One region of the Enterococcus avium genome, then DNA from elsewhere that is predicted to be linked to it. Evidence: predicted binding sites of a transcription regulator. Region 1 holds the regulator's gene; each other region holds the start of a gene.
What was found. Region 1 encodes LexA, which represses DNA repair genes until DNA is damaged. Its sites were predicted from a motif close to CNAACANNTGTTNG; they were not measured.

Region 1 (6,018 bases):
ACGTTTTGTCACTGCTTTTGGTAAAACAGATTCTTTGTATGCTTCATCTTGAGCTTCGAATAGATCAAAGCTTGGGAGAGAAACAACAGAAACGTCTTTTCCTTGAGCTTTCAATTCTTTTTGTGCTTGAACAGCTAAGTTCACTTCAGAACCAGTTGCGATTAGGATACCTTCTGGTGTATCTGACTCAGCTTTAGAAATCACATAACCACCTTTAGAAACGCCTTCTTTAGCCATTTCTTTACTATTTGGTAAGACTGGCAAGTTTTGACGGCTTAAGACTAAGATTGTTGGTTTGTTAGTTGTTTCTAATGCTTGAATCCAGGCAGCAGAAGTTTCATTGCCGTCTGCTGGACGAATCACTTGGACATTCGGCATGCAGCGAACACTAGCTAATTGTTCGATTGGTTCATGAGTTGGACCATCCTCACCAACAGCTACTGAATCATGTGTCAATACGTAAATGACAGGTAAGTTCTGAATCGCTGACATCCGAACTGCTGGACGTAAGTAATCTGTAAATACAAAGAATGTTCCTCCATATACGCGTGTTCCGCCATGTAAATGAATTCCATTCATGGCGCTAGCCATCGCAAATTCACGCACACCAAACCAAATGTTACGGCCTTCATAAGAACCAGGTTGGAATTCTTTTTCATCAGCGATAGTTGTATTGTTTGAACCAGATAAATCAGCTGAACCGCCCCATACATTAGGAACAGCTTTGGCGATTGCTTGAATCGCATCTTTGCTTGATACACGGCTTGCTTGTGCTGTACCTTCTTCATAAACTGGTAAAGCTTCTTCCCAGTTTTCAGGAAGTTCGCCGGCAAAGGCCGCTTTGAATTGTTTTGCTAATTCAGGATGTGCTTTTTCGTAGTTTGCGAACATCGCATCCCATTTTGCTTCTGTTTTAGCACCTTTATCGTTGATTTCTTCCTTGAACCGTTTCGCCACTTCTTCAGGCACGGTGAAATCAGGATATTCCCAACCGTAAACAGTTTTCGCAGCATCGATTCCATCTTGTCCGATTGGAGCACCGTGAACTGCTGATGTGCCCTCTTTTGGTGAACCAAAACCAATGACTGTTTTAATCTCGATCAATGATGGTTTCTCTGTTTCAGCTTTAGCTTCATCAATTGCTTTAGAAATGGCCTCTAAATCATTGCCATCCTTAACTAAGATATGCTGCCAACCATATGCTTCGTACCGTGCACCGACATTTTCAGTGAAAGCTTTCGATGTTGGTCCATCTAAAGAGATATCATTTGAATCATATAAAACGATTAGTTTACCCAGTTTCATGTGTCCGGCCATAGAGCTAGCTTCAGCGGAAACACCTTCCATCAAATCGCCATCTCCACATAATGCGTAAGTATAATGATCCATTACATTGAAGCTATCGCGATTATAAGTGGCTGCTAAATGTGCTTCAGCCATCGCCATACCAACAGAAGTTGAAATACCTTGACCTAGAGGACCTGAAGTCGCTTCAACACCATCTGTATGCTGATATTCAGGATGTCCTGGTGTCTTGCTTTCCCATTGACGGAAGTTTTTCAAATCGTCAATCGTCACTTGGTAGCCTGCTAAGTGCAACAAGCTGTATAACATTGCTGAACCATGACCTGCTGATAAAATAAAGCGGTCGCGGTTAGGCCAATTTAATGAAGTTGCTGGATTGACATTCAAATGCTTCGTCCATAAAGCATAAGCCATTGGAGCCGCACCCATTGGTAAACCTGGATGTCCTGAGTTTGCCTTTTGAATTGCTTCAATACTTAACGTTCTGATTGTGTTTACACCTAGTTGATCGATTTTGTCGAACAAATTAGTTCCTCCTTTTTGGTCATAAATACTTTAATTACAGATTCATTGTAACCGATTTATTTTAACATTTCAATCACTTAACCAGTAAAAGATTTATTTTCTATTGTGCAGACCCTTTTCTTTCTGAATCTTTTTTAACTTCTCTGGCGTGACATCATTTCCTTTTGGATCGACGACTTTCATTCCTTCGATGTGATGCCGCATTCCGCTACGAAACGAAGCAATGTATTCTTCTCTTAAGACCTTCTGCTCATGAGCTTCAGCGTCCGTTAAGCCGACTGTCTTCTTTTTTTTAGCTAGTTCATTAATGCGTGCGATAGTTTCATCGTTAATCATCTTGAGCACCTCTTTTCCCCTTCTAATTATACATAAAAAAAAATAAGTTGAAAGTACCAAGAAATACGAACGCTTGTTTGATTTGTTTGAATAACTATGCTACACTAAAAAAAAACGAAAGAAGGTGCGGGCATTGGCAAAAAGAACGGAAACAAAACAATTAGAAGTTTTACGTTTCATTCATGAACGCGTTGAAGATAAAGGTTATCCACCCACTGTTAGAGAAATAGGAGAGGCTGTGAATCTTTCATCTACTTCTACAGTTCATGGTCATTTATCCAGATTAGAAAAAAAAGGATGGATCCAACGCGACCCAACAAAACCAAGAGCAATTGAATTAACCATTACTGGATTAGAAAAAATCGGGGTGGCTCCGCAAGTCATACCTATGTTAGGGGTCGTTACCGCTGGTGAACCTATTTTAGCAGTAGAAGAAGCTTCAGACTTCTTTCCAGTTCCCCCAGATCTATCAAGCGAAGAAGGCAGCTTGTTTATGCTGACGATTCGCGGAGAAAGTATGATCAACGCTGGAATTTATGACGGCGATCACGTCATTGTCAGAAAACAATCAACAGCGACTAATGGTGAAATTGTGATCGCTATGACGGATGAGAATGAAGCAACCTGTAAGAGATTTTATCGCGAAGCTGATCACATTCGTTTACAACCTGAAAATGATGAGTTAGCACCATTGATTTACAATAATGTTTCTATTCTTGGAAAAGTTGTCGGATTGTACCGTAACCATATTTATTAATCGGAATTGCATTCCGATTATTTTTTTCTTTACAAAACGAACAAACATTCGTATAATAGATATACAAACACACGTTCGCGTATTTATATATAGGAGTGATTATTGATGAAAGCAGTAAGAAGATTTGGTTTGATTATCGCTGTATTGTTGCTAGGATTATTGATCGGTAAGTTAGGTTCTTTAGCTACGGTTGTTATTTTCTCTGGTTTGTTTCTTGTCTGGTTCATGTTGTGGGATGAACGTAAGTATGCACAGCACTATGCTGAACGTCACTACGATGAAGAAGAGTTCGAAGAAGAACAATACTATAAGGAACCAGCCGAAGATTTCTACTACGTGACTTACGATCATCAGTATCACAAGTCCGCATAAATTATTTTACAAGCTGCTAGATTCTCATCTGGTAGCTTTTTTTGCGTTACATTTGAAAGTGAACACAAAAAAGAGTTGAAGAAATTCTTCAACTCAAATTTTTCTAATAGTCCATCAAAGTTAAGATATCATACCCTTGAATTTTATCGCGACCATGTAATTCTTCTAATTCAATTAAGAAAGCACAACCAACTACAATGCCACCCAGCTTTTCAACTAGTTCGATCGTTGCCTTGATTGTTCCGCCAGTTGCTAACAGGTCATCAGTAATTAATACGCGCTGACCAGGTTGAATTGCATCGCTATGAATCGTTAACGTGTCCATTCCGTATTCTTTTTCATATTCTACCTCAATTACTTCACGAGGCAATTTGCCAGGTTTTCGAACAGGTGCAAAACCTAATCCTAGTTCAAATGCCACTGGACATCCTACGATAAAGCCTCGAGCTTCCGGTCCAACAACCATATCAATTTGTTTTTCTTTCGCGTAATTAACAATCTGTTTTGTTGCTTCCCGATAGGCTTCACCATCTGCCATAAGTGGTGAAATATCACGGAAAACAATCCCTTCTTTTGGATAATCTGGGATACTAGCAATATAGTCTTTCAAATTCATCTCGGTATTTCCTCCTAGCCTTTCAGCCAATTTCTAATTGTTTGAATATCATTCATTAATAAAAATTCTTCACTATCAATTCGAGCTATGCGTTTTTGATAAATCTCACTTTCTTCAAAAGCTCGATTTTGTGGAGCTTCTACCATTTGTAAAACGCCGTCGTCTATTGTAACAAATTTTAGCTCAGAAAACACGTGAATCATGAATACTAATAACTTTTCCGGGATTCTTAAGTAATTCGACACAACTTTCAGCTTGAAACGAATGTCTACTCGCGGTTGTTTTCGGAAAAATTGATAAAGCTTTGCAAATTGATCGCGCTTAGGCAATCCATTCAAATAAGCTTCGTCAGGACTGTACAGATATAAATAAATTCGCGTAAAGCTTCCTTCGTTTGCAATTTCTTTCAATAAATCTTTTTGATCAGGACAATCAAGTACGACTAACTGATCATAGTCGGACCAGGTAATTGTCGGATCGTATAAAGTTACTGCTTTTTGCAACTCTTTTGTAAAATATTTCTGACTTTTCGTTTGAAAAGCTAAATAAAGAATTCGATCGCCCTCGATATTTTGATCCCAGGTATATTTCGCCCGGCGATCAATTACCTGTAAGCCATCAGAAGCAAAATCGACCAAACGAAATTGGACTTTTTTCTGTCCGTTCCATTCATTGATTTCTAAGTCACCGACAAATCTAGTATCTGGCTGTTGAATTTCTTCGCTCTCGTCACCAAAACCAAAGCCAATCGCATCTATTTGACTATCTTCATTTTTCACTGAGAATTTAACATGTTGCTGATCGCTACCGATACGCTTGAATAGATTGATATTTCCTTCGATTAAAAAATGCGGTGCTGGATTATCCGTTCCAAAAGGCGCTAACTGTTTTAATTCCTCAACAAATTTCAGATTAATTGCAGATAAAGGTAAAACTTCATCAATTAATAAGGAAGTGCCTTTGCTTAAATCGATCTGCTCAGCAGAAATATAGTCATTCATCATTTTTCGAAGAACAGGGATATTCTCTGCTGGCATAGTCAATCCTATGGCTGCAGCGTGTCCTCCAAAATGAGTAAATTCAGAACGCATCGTATTTAGCATACCAAATAAATCTAAAGCTTCGATACTTCGACCAGAACCCTTTGCAACGCCATTCTCATCAATAGATAAAATGATTGTCGGGTGTCCCGTCTGCTTTAAAATATTTCCTGCTACGATTCCTAAAACACCAGGATTCCACCCTTCTGCTGCAATCAAATGAACAGCATCTTCTGGATTCACTAGCGCAGTTGCTTCGGAAGTTATATCCTGCACGATTTGCTTTCGCTCATCGTTGATCTGGTTTAATTTTTCAGCTAACTGATGTGCGATCTCTTCATCAAACGTTGTCATTAACTCGACAGCAGGATTAGGATCACCTAAGCGTCCAATGGCATTTAATCTTGGTCCAACACTGAAGCCAATACTTGTTTCGTCCACCTTTTGCAAATCAACACTGCTGATCTTCAGTAATTCTAATAATCCCAAACGCTGTGTTTGCTTAATGGCCTGCAAACCTAGTTTTACAAGATTTCGATTCTCTCCAGTCATTGAAACTAAATCTGCAACTGTTCCAATCGTGACTAGATCTAACATCTCTAACGGTACCTCTTCTAATAAAGCAGTCGCTAATTTAAAGGCAACGCCTGCACCGGCCAACTCTCCAAATGGATAATGCCCATCTGGATGTCGCGGATGGACAATACAATAGGCATCCGGTAAAACTGGCGGCATCTCATGGTGGTCTGTAATAATCACATCAACACCCTGTGAATTTGCGAAATCAATGGCCTCGTTACCTGCAACGCCATTATCAACTGTAATAATTAATTGAATTCCTTCATTTATTTTCTCGGCAAAAAGCTCTTTATTAGGTCCGTAACCATGAATAAATCGATTCGGCAACACATAGTGAACATCAGCTCCGATCATCTCCAATGTTTCTAACATGATCGAAGTGCTCGTAATTCCATCTGCATCATAGTCGCCGTAAATCAAAATCCGTTGCCCTTCCATGATAGCGTTTTGAATTCGTTCTACCGCTTTGTCCATGTCGTGCATCAGAA
Region 2 (6,018 bases), 990 kb from region 1:
GCAAACGTCTGAAACGGACCGATGCGGTTAACGAATTATTCAAAAATAAACGGGCAACGATTTCTTTGGGCTATATCGGACTTTATGAAGTAGCCAGTGTCTTTTACGGCGGCGAATGGGAAAACAATCCAGAAGCAAAAGACTTTACCATTGACATCATGAAAGACTTGAAAGAACACGCCGATGCATGGGGCAACGAATATGGCTACCATTTCAGTGTGTATTCAACACCAAGTGAAAGCTTAACTGACCGCTTCTGTCGTTTAGATACAGAACGTTTTGGTATTGTCGAAAATATTACAGACAAGGACTACTATACAAATAGTTTCCATTACGACGTTCGTAAAAATCCAACACCATTTGAAAAACTAGACTTTGAAAAGGATTATCCTAAATACTGCTCTGGCGGGTTTATCCATTATTGTGAATACCCTGTTCTTCAACAAAATCCAAAATCATTGGAAGCTGTGTGGGATTACGGTTACGATCGCATCGCCTATCTAGGAACGAATACACCAATTGACCACTGCTACGAATGTGGCTTCGAAGGTGACTTCAAACCAACCAAACGTGGCTTTGAATGCCCACAATGCGGCAATCACGATCCAAAATCATGTGACGTAGTCAAACGGACTTGCGGATACTTAGGAAACCCTCAAGCACGTCCAATGGTGCACGGACGTCACGAAGAAATCGCCTCACGTGTAAAACACATGTAAAAAAAAACTCAACGAACATTCTTCGTTCATTGAGCCAAACAGAAATACGATTGACAGGGACGGCGCTCTTTGCCGCTCCCTGTTTTACTTGAAAGGGGAAAAATATGCGTAATCCTAAACCAAAAGAATGGCTGGCCAGCGAGTTGAGCCAACAATATATCGCAGACTACAAGGCCTTCAACTTTGTTGATGGCGAAGGCGTCCGTAACAGTCTTTACGTCAGCGGCTGTCCCTTTGCCTGTGAAGGCTGCTTCAACGCGGCTTCGCAAAATTTTCATTACGGCAAGCCTTTCACTCAAGAATTAGAAGACCAGCTAATTGCGGATACCGCTCATGACTATGTCCAAGGTGTGACCTTCTTAGGCGGTGAACCCTTCTTAAATACGCAGGTCTGCTTAAAAGTTATCAATCGAATTCGCGCTGAATTCGGCGATACGAAGGACATCTGGTCTTGGAGCGGCTACACCTTTGAAGAACTGTTGTTAGACAGCGATGATAAGCTAGAAATGCTAAGCAAGATCGATATTTTAGTTGACGGTCGTTTCGAACTCTCAAAGAAAAACTTGATGCTACAATTTCGTGGTAGTTCCAACCAACGCATCATCGATGTAAAAAAATCATTGGCTAAAGGTGAAGTCGTCATTTGGGAGAAGCTTCATGACTCCGAAAAAGCTTTCGAGCAAATCAAAAAGAGCGAACTAATTTGAACGCTCTTCCCACAAAGGCAACACAATATTTTCAAATGCAATGGGATCAAGATTAGTCAGAGTAATTCCGACTAAGCGGATCCCTTTTTCTACGCCGCCAATCTCCTCCCAAATCAAACTGGCCTGTGAAAACAAGTCTTCTTTCTTTTCTATGTAATAAGGCAAAGTGACCCGTCGTGTGACTGTCGTGTAATCCGCATAGCGAACTTTAAGAACAACCGTCTTGCCGTGACGCTGTACGCGTTTTAAGGAGCCCTCGACTTTTTCCGCCAATTGCCTTAACTGACTTAACACCTCATCATCTGTCGATAACGGGCGGCCATACGTATGTTCTTTCCCGACAGACTTTCGTTCACGCGTGATACTAACAGGTGAATCATGGATTCCCCGTACCTTTCGATACAAGGAATAGCCCATCTTGCCGAATTCTTGAATCAGGAACATTTCACTCTTCTCGTACAAGTCCGCTCCAGTAAAAATTCCCAGCTCATTCATTTTAGGAACAGTCTTCTTCCCTACGCCATGAAATTTCTCAATCGGCAAACGTTTTAAAAAGACGACGGATTCCTCTGGCGAGATTACTGTCATTCCCTGAGGCTTTTGGTAATCCGAAGCCAGCTTGGCCAGGAACTTATTGTAGCTGACTCCAGCAGAACAGGTTAATTGCAGCTCCTGCCAAATCTCTTGCTGAATCAGACGAGCAATTTTGATGGCCGAACGCGCATTGATCTTATTTTCCGTTACATCCAGATAAGCTTCATCGATCGACACCGGCTCAATAATATCCGTATAGCGATGAAAAATTTTTCGAACCTGTTGTGAAACAGCACTGTACTTAGCATGGTCACCAGGCTTAAAAATAGCCTGAGGACACAATTCATACGCCTTCTGGGCACTCATCGCCGAATGAATCCCATAAATCCGAGCCTTGTAATTCGCCGTCGTCACGACACCCTTGCCGCCAGTATCAGAAGGATGACGAGCGATTACTAAAGGATGCTTCGCCAGTTCCGGATCGTCCCGTTCCTCGACGGAGGCAAAAAAAGCATCCATGTCAATATGGATAATTTTTCGCGATGTATCATTTTTCAAAGGAAAAACCAAATCTGCCATTCTGCTCTCCCCTTCCTATCTTATCTTCATTATAACCGAACGTCTGTTCAGAGACAATTATTCCCACTAGAAGATAGAAAAACATAATTTCTGCAAAAAAAAGAACAACCTGTCCTATCAAAAACAATAGAAACAGCGTTGTCCGAATAAGTTTTTTAAGTCAATTACCTTATCTCTCGATTAAGTTCACTTTGCGAATCATCAGCTTGTCTGCCGATCCGCGTTGGAACTCCTGCGGCTCACCAAAAATTTCAGCATAGATGACCTTGTTGTGCTCCCGCCGCCTTAGCTGGTAGATGATCTTTCCAGTATCCTCCAGCTCCTTCATCATTTCTGTCACACCGCCAAAGCCGGTTTTCTTCGTGATAAAACCAGTCGCCACCATGCGTTCATCCAAATAGCGCGCCGAAATCACCGAACCTTTGGCTAATGTTGTTCTTAGAGCTGTCGCTAATTCCTCTAATTCTTCAGGAACAGGTAATTCTCGTTCCACTGGTTGATATAACGTATCTCGCAAGGTATTTAACTCCTCTACTAAGGCTTCATACTGTTCCTTAGTCAGCATCACACCAGCGATTTTTTCGCGGTTAAAAATATAAACCCCGGTCTCTGCTTTACGAGCTTGAGCAAAAACATCCATTGGTGATTTTTTTACTTCTGTAATTGAAGATGTCGGAACATCTAACTTTCGCAATCCCATTCTGCTCTCCTCCTACTTCCTAGCCCTTCAAATGAAAGAACTACCCCTTATTTTCAACTGTATCCCCTTCTACAAATCACGCGAATGTTCAAGAAACACGTGAAATAGAATGACACTCTTATCGTAGTCCTCATCATTATAGCATAACCTTTCTTTAAGAAAAATCTTGATCCAATTTTCCTTAATCAGATAATAAAACCGTCTGATATCTCTCTTGAATCAATAAAGAAGAGTCTAAAGTGGGCGTCGTTTTCAAAGCAACTTGATGACTTGCAACCACAATGTTTTTCAAGGCCAAAGCCAGCCCTTCATTTTGACAATTCCTTAGCATCGGAATTTGCCGCTTTACTTCCCTACTAAGATGATCATAACTTGACGGAACCGGTCCCTGCTTCCATTTTAAATTGAAGAGTAGTATTGGAAGTCCTTGAGATAGTCCAAAGAAAAGATCAAAAAGCTTTACGTTGAATGTACTCCTTAATAGTTCGCCTTCCAAAGCAATCGTTTCTTCAATAATTCTACTCGCCTTCCTGACTTCCTGATATAAATCAGTCTGATATTGTTGGTGGCAATGGTAAAACTCAGTAAAGCTTTGAAAATGATAGCGCAAATGATCAAAGAAGAAAAACTCTGTTAAATTTCCCTGTAAATCGAATTTTTCAATGAATCGGCTGATTAGTACTTTATCTGGATACAATACCTGGTTCACTGAAGGTGTTGGTTGATCTTTATAATACTGTTCGATTTGCTGGTAGACCTCGCCTTCTTCAAAATAATAAAAATCTCTCAAATAGCGTAATTGTAACAATAAAATGATACCTGGATCACCTAAAAGCCTGCCTGCTCGTCGATTTACCCAAAGGTTCAAATGAATCAGTTGTCGATTCAGTTCTCTCATTTTTGTGTAATCTGTGTCAGCAGAAGTCTGTTGCCAAAGAAATTGTTTGAAAAGTTTAAAGCGTGGATCTTCTGTTAACACTTTCCGATGAAGCTCTAAGAAATTTGGATGGTGCTGCCGATTAATTCGCCATGGTTTTCCTTTTATCACATAGCCCTTTTGCTGTAATTCATCACTATAACGCATCGCTGTTCGAATACTCACCTTTAGTTGCTTAGCCATTTCAGTAATCGTGTACTGTTCTTTATTTATTAATTCAAGTAGCTGCAAATAGCCATGGGTTTTCTTTCTTATTATAAATTGCCAAATCATGCCTTGTGTCTCCTCTTTTACTCATTGAATTTCCTCTTCTTTAAAAATAACATAAATAGACACAAAGTTTTTTATCAACTTTTTTTCAAAAAAAAAAGCGTCTGAATTCTCAGACGCGTAAAGTCATAGCATTTATCGCCACAATAATCGTACTTAAGGACATTAAAATCGCACCAATAGCGGGACTCAGTAAAATTCCGATAGGTGCTAAAATACCTGCCGCTAAAGGGATTGCTAAAATATTATAACCGGCACCCCACCAAAGATTTTGTATCATTTTACGATGTGTTTTCTTCGCCAAACGGACAAATTTTAAAATATCCTGTAAATTGCTATTAGTCAACACAACGTCAGCCGAATCAATCGCAATATCAGTTCCAGCACCGATCGCCATTCCGATTGTCGCTCTAGCTAAAGCAGGAGCATCATTGATCCCATCTCCTACCATCATGACTTTCTTACCATCATCGGTGTAGCGTTTAATAATTTTTTCTTTATCATCTGGTAATAGCTCGCCAAAAAATTCTTTAAGACCCAGATAATCAGCCACTGCTTTTGCAGCCTCTTGATTGTCTCCAGTCAGCATAACAGGTTCGATTCCAGCATTACGCAAGTCTTTGATGAACGCTTTGGCTTGTGGCTTTATCGAGTCTCCCATCGCAAAGAAAGCAACCAGCTCTTCATCAATTAATAGGAAGGAAATCGTATTTCCCTGTGCTTGGTACTCCTTCAATTTTTCTTGATCAAAGCTCAATGCACGGCGTTCGATTTCTTTTTGATTCGCTAAAATGACCTGATGACCTTCTACTGTCCCGCTTACACCGATTCCCTTTAAGGTCGACACCTCTTGTGCTTGATAAGGGTCAATACCTTCAGCTTTCAAATAATTCATAACGCCAACAGCAAGGGGATGGTTGGTTTGCGCTTCAAGGGCTCCGATATATTTCAGCGCCTCTTCTTTACTTGTCTCTGCCAATTTCTCAATCCCTGTCACCGTAAACTTACCCTCTGTTAAGGTGCCTGTTTTATCAAGAAAAACATAATCTAATTGATTTCCCTGTTCCAAGGCTTGACGACTTTTCAGCAGCAAGCCATTTTTAGCCGCTAATGAGGTGGAACGAGCGATCACTAAAGGAATCGCTAAACCTAAAGCATGCGGACAAGCGATGACAAAAACGGTAACCATTCGATCCAATGCTTGTGGCAAATCCGCTACAAACAGCCAGACAGTAAAAGTTAGAAGCCCAGCAACTAACGCAATGTAGAATAACCATTTCGCTACTTTATCTGAAATTGATTCTAATTTTGATTTTTCCTGCTGAGCTTGCTGTACCATTGTCATGACCTTGGCAAGGTAACCATCTTCGCCAGTGCCAGTGACCTTTACTCTGATCGTACCATCACCGTTGACCGAACCGCCAATGACTGTGTCACCGACGTTCTTTTGAACACCTTTGGATTCACCGGTCACAGCCGATTCATCGACAATCGTTGTCCCTTTGATGATCTGTCCATCGGTCGGCATTTTATCTCCAGCACGAACTAAGAGCATGTCACCACTCTTGATTT
Region 3 (6,018 bases), 1.8 Mb from region 1:
TTTTAGATGAAGCAGAGCTAAGTTACGAGATTTTTGACGGTATTGTACCTAATCCTTCAATTGAGGATGTGCAAGCGGGTGTCAAAGCCTGTCAAGTGGCGGAAGCAGATTATATTGTTGCAATCGGCGGTGGTTCTCCAATTGATACAGCCAAAGCGATTGGAATCATTATGACCAATCCTGATTTCTCAGATGTAATCAGTCTTGAAGGCGTAGCTGAGACGAAAAAGCCTTCTCTGCCAATTTTAGCAGTGCCGACAACTTCTGGAACAGCTGCAGAAGTCACAATTAACTATGTAATTACTGATAAGGCCAATCAGCGTAAATTTGTTTGTGTTGATCCTCACGATATCCCGATTGTTGCATTTGTTGATAGTGATATGATGATGGGAATGCCAACAGCATTATGTGCGGCAACAGGTATGGATGCTTTGACTCATGCGATCGAAGGATTTATTACTAAGGGAGCTTGGGAAATGAGCGACATGCTTCACATCAAAGCAATTGGGATTATCGGACATGCGTTGCGAGATTCAGTTGCGGGAGATCAAGAAGCACGGGAAAAAATGGCGTTGGGTCAATATATTGCCGGTATGGGATTTTCTAATGTAGGGTTAGGTTTAGTTCATGGAATGGCGCATCCATTATCTGCTTGGTATGATACTCCTCACGGTGTCGCCTGTGCGACACTCTTGCCATTGATTATGGATTTCAATAAAGAATACACTGGCGAAAAATATCGTGAAATTGCTGTTGCAATGGGCGTCGAAGGTGCGGTAGATATGTCATTAGCAGAAGTTCGTAATGCGGCAGTCCAAGCCGTGAAGCAATTAGGAATAGACGTGGGGATTCCGCAAAGTTTGACTGAGATTGGCATGAAGGAAGAGGATGTGCAAAAAATCGCTGAAGATGCCTTCCGTGATGTTTGTTCACCAGGAAATCCCCGGGATGCTACATTAGAAGAGATCATTGATCTTTACAAGTCTATGCTAAAATAATCTGAATTTAAAAAATAATATAATGCAAAAGCGGGTATGCTAATCAGCACACCCGCTTAGTTTAATATTAATCGTCTTCTTCAGGAACTTTGTTGTCTAAATCTGTTCGAACAATTAAAACGTCACAATCGGCATTGCGAATGACATATTCAGAGACTGAACCGATAAATAAACGTTCCACAGCATTCAAACCAGTTGCGCCAAGCATAATCAAATCAATTTGATTATTTTCAGGGATTTGATTAGCAATCATTACTTTTGGTGCGCCATATTCAATCACCTTGCTAATGTTTTTAACACCGGCTTTTTGTGCTTCAGCTTCATAATCGTCTAGAGTTTGCTTCGCCATATCTGTTGCTTGTTCTGCTAAAACATTGTCAAAAGAAGAAACTGTTTGAAACGCTCGTGTATCAATGACGTGAGCTAGTAATAGTTCAGCCTGATTTCGTTTTGCGACATTTACCGCTTTTTTAAACGCCAATTCAGCTTCATTAGAGCCATCGACTGCCACCATGATTTTACTATATTCTTGATCCATCGTTCCCAACTCCCTTTTTTGTTTTAAAGTCTTTATTTTTCTTTCTAGAAAAAATAGAACTTAAATACAAGTCATATACTATCTTCTCACCTATTATTTTAAAACAAAAGTCTTGAAAATGGTACTGTTAACCTTTTTTTGTTTTTGAACCCATCAATAAAGCAAAGATCGCTGCGACAACCAAAAGTAAGATCAAATACATCATCGAATAAGAACGGTTATTAATCAAACCGACCAAAATCGCCATAATCCCTAAGACAGCATAAATAATTCCAAATTGGCGTAAAAAGCTACGGGACTCATTTTGTTTTTCCTCGCTAAATAGAACTAGCAATCCCTGAGGTTTTTTGATCAAATAATAGCTGCAAAATAATAGGATAAATGCCAGTAAAAATAATAAAATGCGGATCATCTTTTTTCCTCCTATACAATAAAAAGCAATTTGCGTACGCAAATTGCTTTCACTCCATAAAAAATGGAAAATTCCGTCGATGCCGTTATTCACCCGATAGTATTGATCCCGCAAGATACAGCAGGTGGGTTCCATGGTCTAAGCATTGAACTACCAAATGTAAAGGCATGTTACCAACTTTGACACAAGACAGATCCCAAGATATCAATAAAAATGTTCGGTCAACACTGAAATAGGCAACGCGCACATCACAGAATTTCCATCTCAATCATAGCACAGTCATTATTGAGACGCAACGAAGTGGCTTATATCTGTAAATGAGAAGTCATCCAAAACATTCACGTCTTCTATAGGTACATTGTATAAAAAAATAAGCGATTTTGTCAAAACAAAATGCTTATTTTATTTTGATCTTTTGGTGAATAGAAGAAAAGATTTTTGACGGATTAATTAAAGTCTTTTCAATTTGGGAAATGTAGTATTTGTCTTATTTTTTCTTTTTCCATTCTTCGATACGCTGATATTGTTGACCAAGGGCTTGCTCGTACTTCCCCGTAGCTTTTGGTTCGTAATAGTGGGCATCTTTGATTTTGTCTGGTAAATATTGCTGATCCACCCAAGCATTCTCAAAGCTGTGCGGGTATTGATAACCAACGCCGCGGTTCAGGGCTTTGGCACCTTTGTAATGACTATCCCGCAGATGATCGGGCACTTCACCAGCATTTCCCATTCGAATATCTGTGATCGCCGCATCTAAGGCTGTGTAAGCCGAATTTGATTTTGGTGATAGACAGAGATCAACTACGGCATCGGCTAAAGGAATCCGCGCTTCAGGAAAGCCTAATTTTTCTGCCGCTTGAACGGCTTGAACCGTACGGGCAGCGGCAGCAGGATTAGCTAGGCCGATATCCTCGTAGCCAATCACCATTAAGCGCCGACAAATAATCGGAAGGTCACCCGCTTCGACTAGCCGACCTAAATAATGTAATGCTGCATTGACATCACTGCCGCGGATTGATTTTTGAAAAGCGGAGATTACATCATAATGAGCGTCACCGTCTTTGTCATGAGTAAGTGCTTTTCGTTGAACACATTCCTCAATGATGGATAAGGTTAAATGAATTTTTCCCTCATCATTTTTGGGTGTGGATTTCGTAGCTAATTCTAACCCATTCAATGCACTTCTCAAGTCGCCATTCGTTGCACGGGCTAAATGGTTTAATGCCTCCTCATCCAATTCAACTGGGTATTCTCCTAATCCTCGCTCTTTATCGTCCAGGGCCGATTTGACTGCTGTGATAACATCCTCTTCATCTAGAGGCTTCACCTCAAAAATCTGAGTTCGGCTGCGAATAGCGGGATTGATTGTAATATAGGGGTTTTCTGTTGTAGCGCCGATCATGATAATTCGTCCGCTTTCTAAATGAGGCAGCAAAAAATCCTGCTTCGTTTTATCGAGACGATGAACTTCATCCAATAGTAAAATGACCGTGCCGCTCATTTTGGCTTCTTCAGCAACAATCTGTAAATCTTTTTTTGTATCAGTGGCGGCATTTAGCATCCGAAAGGCGTAATTCGTTGAGCCAGCGATAGCACTGGCAATGCTGGTTTTTCCAGTGCCGGGTGGGCCATATAAAATCATAGAAGATAGCATTCTAGCATCCACCATCCGTCTAATGATTTTCCCGGTACCGACTAAATGCTGTTGACCGACAACTTCATCTAAATTGCGGGGACGCATGCGATAAGCTAAAGGCTGTTGCATAGGGAACCTCCTTTTAGTAATAGTTCCATTTTATTAATATGTATGATCAAAAATGGCAGTAGCTTTTAATAAGAATAACCTTTTCAAAAAAAGAAAAATAGTTGGATCCTCGTAGCCATGCCAATTTACTAATCTATTAAAGCAGAACTGGCAAATATACGTTCCCATTATAGCATTTTTCCTTTGTGTTTGCTGAGTTTTGATTGCTGGGCGTAGCATGAGGCAGGATTATTGTGTATCATGTAGAAGGTGAGGAAAATGGAACAAGTAATCAACTATTTTAATACAGAATCAACGGAGAATATCGCCAAATACTTACTAGGTATGTATTTAGAGCATGAGACATCGGAAGGGAAATTAGGTGGTTATATTGTAGATTGCGAAGCCTATTTAGGTCCTGATGATGAAGCAGCACATAGTTATGGCATGCGAGATACACCGCGTGTGCGAGCAATGTATGAAAAACCGGGGACAATCTATTTATATACGATGCATACCCATTTAATCTTGAACATGATCACACAACCGGAAGGAATGCCGCAAGGAGTGATGATTCGTGGCTTTGAGCCAGTAGAAGGCATTGAGCAAATGGTTCAGAATCGTCATGGCAGAACCGGCGCGATGATTTCAGATGGGCCAGGAAAACTAGTTGAAGCATTAGGGATTACTCGAGAATTATACGGCGAATCAATTTTTACTAGTTCACTGCATTTAGTACCAGAAAAAAGACGTGTTCCTAAACAAATTGATGCACTTCCGCGTATTGGAATACCTAACAAAGGGATTTGGACGGAAAGACCTTTGCGATTTGTCGTTCATGGCAATCCTTACATAACCAAACAACGAAAGCTTTTAATAGAAGAAAATAATGGATGGAGGAACTGAAAATGGCAAAAGAGACCATGGTTACTTATTTAGATAACTACTTAAACAAGAAAATTCCCGATTATGAATTAGCACTGGACTGGGATACACGCAATCATAGCTTCGAGATTGCTTTTCGAATTTATGGTGAAAACAAGGGGCAGATCGAGCTTGATGATGTCGATGGAGTGGCTTCAGAAGAAGAGATTATTGAATTTGAAGATGCGATCTTATTAGTCGATCCTGAAAAATCTACCTACGATTCAGAGGATTTTTTAGCGGTAATCCCGTATGAAGGAAAAAAAGGTATGAAGAAAAATGAATTGACGGCAGTTGTCGATTATTTGAAAGAAGTCATTGAAGAGGGCCAAAGCGATTTGTTGGATTTCTTAGCTGATGATAGCGAGGATACGATTTTTGAGATGAAATGGGACGATGCTGTGTTTAAGGCATTAATCAAACCAACTGACAGCAGTTATTTGCCGTATCCAAGTTATTAAGGATTTCAGTTTCTTAATCAATCAGTCAAAATATAATGAAGTATAGAGGAATGACATACGGCATGAAATTAGCCCATTTACTATGAATAAGGAGGTAAAAAAATGAAGTGGAATGAAGTCAAGGTAACAACAGAAAGCGAAGCGGTCGAGGCTGTTTCGAATATTTTAATGGAGGCAGGCGCATCGGGTGTCGCGATTGAAGATGCGTTGGACTTTGAGAATTACCAAGAAGATCAATACGGAGAACTTTTAGATAAGGAAACATTTTCTAGTCTAACAGAGGGTGCCGTTGTGATGGCCTATTTTCCAGAAACGATTTTCTTGCCCGAAATTTTGCCCTTCATTAAAACGAAGATCGAAAAATTACCCGAGTTTGGATTGAACATAGGTAAAAATATTGTGGAAGTTAGTGAAGTAGAAGAAAGCGATTGGGCGACGGCTTGGAAAAAGTACTATCATCCTGTTCGGGTGACCCGCTATTTAACAATCGTACCTAGCTGGGAAAAGTACGAAGCCCAACATGAAGATGAAAAAATCATTACATTAGATCCTGGAATGGCTTTTGGAACAGGGACACATCCGACAACGAATCTGACTTTGCAAGCATTAGAAACTGTTTTGCGCGGTGGTGAAACAGTCTTGGATGTCGGCACAGGTTCTGGCGTGTTAAGTATTGCTAGTTCGCTTTATGGGGCAAAAGATATCTATGCCTATGATTTAGACGAAGTTGCTGTTCGTTCGGCGCAAGAGAATGTCGATCTAAATGCGAACACTGAAAATATCCATGTTGCTGCTAATGACTTATTAGTCGGTGTGGAGCAAGAAGCCGATGTGATCGTGGCAAATATTTTAGCAGATATCATTGTTTTAATGATTGAAGATGCTTGGCGTTTATTAAAACCAGATGGGACATTTATCGTTTCCGGCATCATTGAAGATAA

Region 2: the regulator LexA is predicted to act here: its motif matches at 2,576-2,589, upstream of dinB (DNA polymerase IV).
Region 3: the regulator LexA is predicted to act here: its motif matches at 3,865-3,878, upstream of AUF14_RS15485 (replication-associated recombination protein A).

Annotation. Positions count from the first base shown of each region.
Region 1 covers NZ_NBSL01000002.1:1,243,791-1,249,808, forward strand. Annotated here, with positions in the region: gene tkt (transketolase) at 1-1,830, opposite strand, end outside; gene AUF14_RS06400 (DUF896 family protein) at 1,924-2,166, opposite strand; gene lexA (transcriptional repressor LexA) at 2,300-2,923, shown strand; gene AUF14_RS06410 (hypothetical protein) at 3,029-3,295, shown strand; gene AUF14_RS06415 (adenine phosphoribosyltransferase) at 3,399-3,911, opposite strand; gene recJ (single-stranded-DNA-specific exonuclease RecJ) at 3,926-6,018, opposite strand, start outside.
Region 2 covers NZ_NBSL01000002.1:255,656-261,673, reverse strand. Annotated here, with positions in the region: gene nrdD (anaerobic ribonucleoside-triphosphate reductase) at 1-719, shown strand, start outside; gene nrdG (anaerobic ribonucleoside-triphosphate reductase activating protein) at 824-1,426, shown strand; gene dinB (DNA polymerase IV) at 1,418-2,539, opposite strand; gene AUF14_RS01370 (hypothetical protein) at 2,709-3,239, opposite strand; gene AUF14_RS01365 (helix-turn-helix domain-containing protein) at 3,421-4,449, opposite strand; gene AUF14_RS01360 (heavy metal translocating P-type ATPase) at 4,559-6,018, opposite strand, start outside.
Region 3 covers NZ_NBSL01000002.1:3,078,468-3,084,485, forward strand. Annotated here, with positions in the region: gene fucO (lactaldehyde reductase) at 1-998, shown strand, start outside; gene AUF14_RS15470 (universal stress protein) at 1,066-1,536, opposite strand; gene AUF14_RS15475 (hypothetical protein) at 1,664-1,948, opposite strand; RNA gene ssrS (6S RNA) at 2,015-2,208, opposite strand; gene AUF14_RS15485 (replication-associated recombination protein A) at 2,436-3,713, opposite strand; gene AUF14_RS15490 (DNA-3-methyladenine glycosylase) at 3,972-4,598, shown strand; gene AUF14_RS15495 (DUF3013 family protein) at 4,601-5,077, shown strand; gene prmA (50S ribosomal protein L11 methyltransferase) at 5,180-6,018, shown strand, end outside.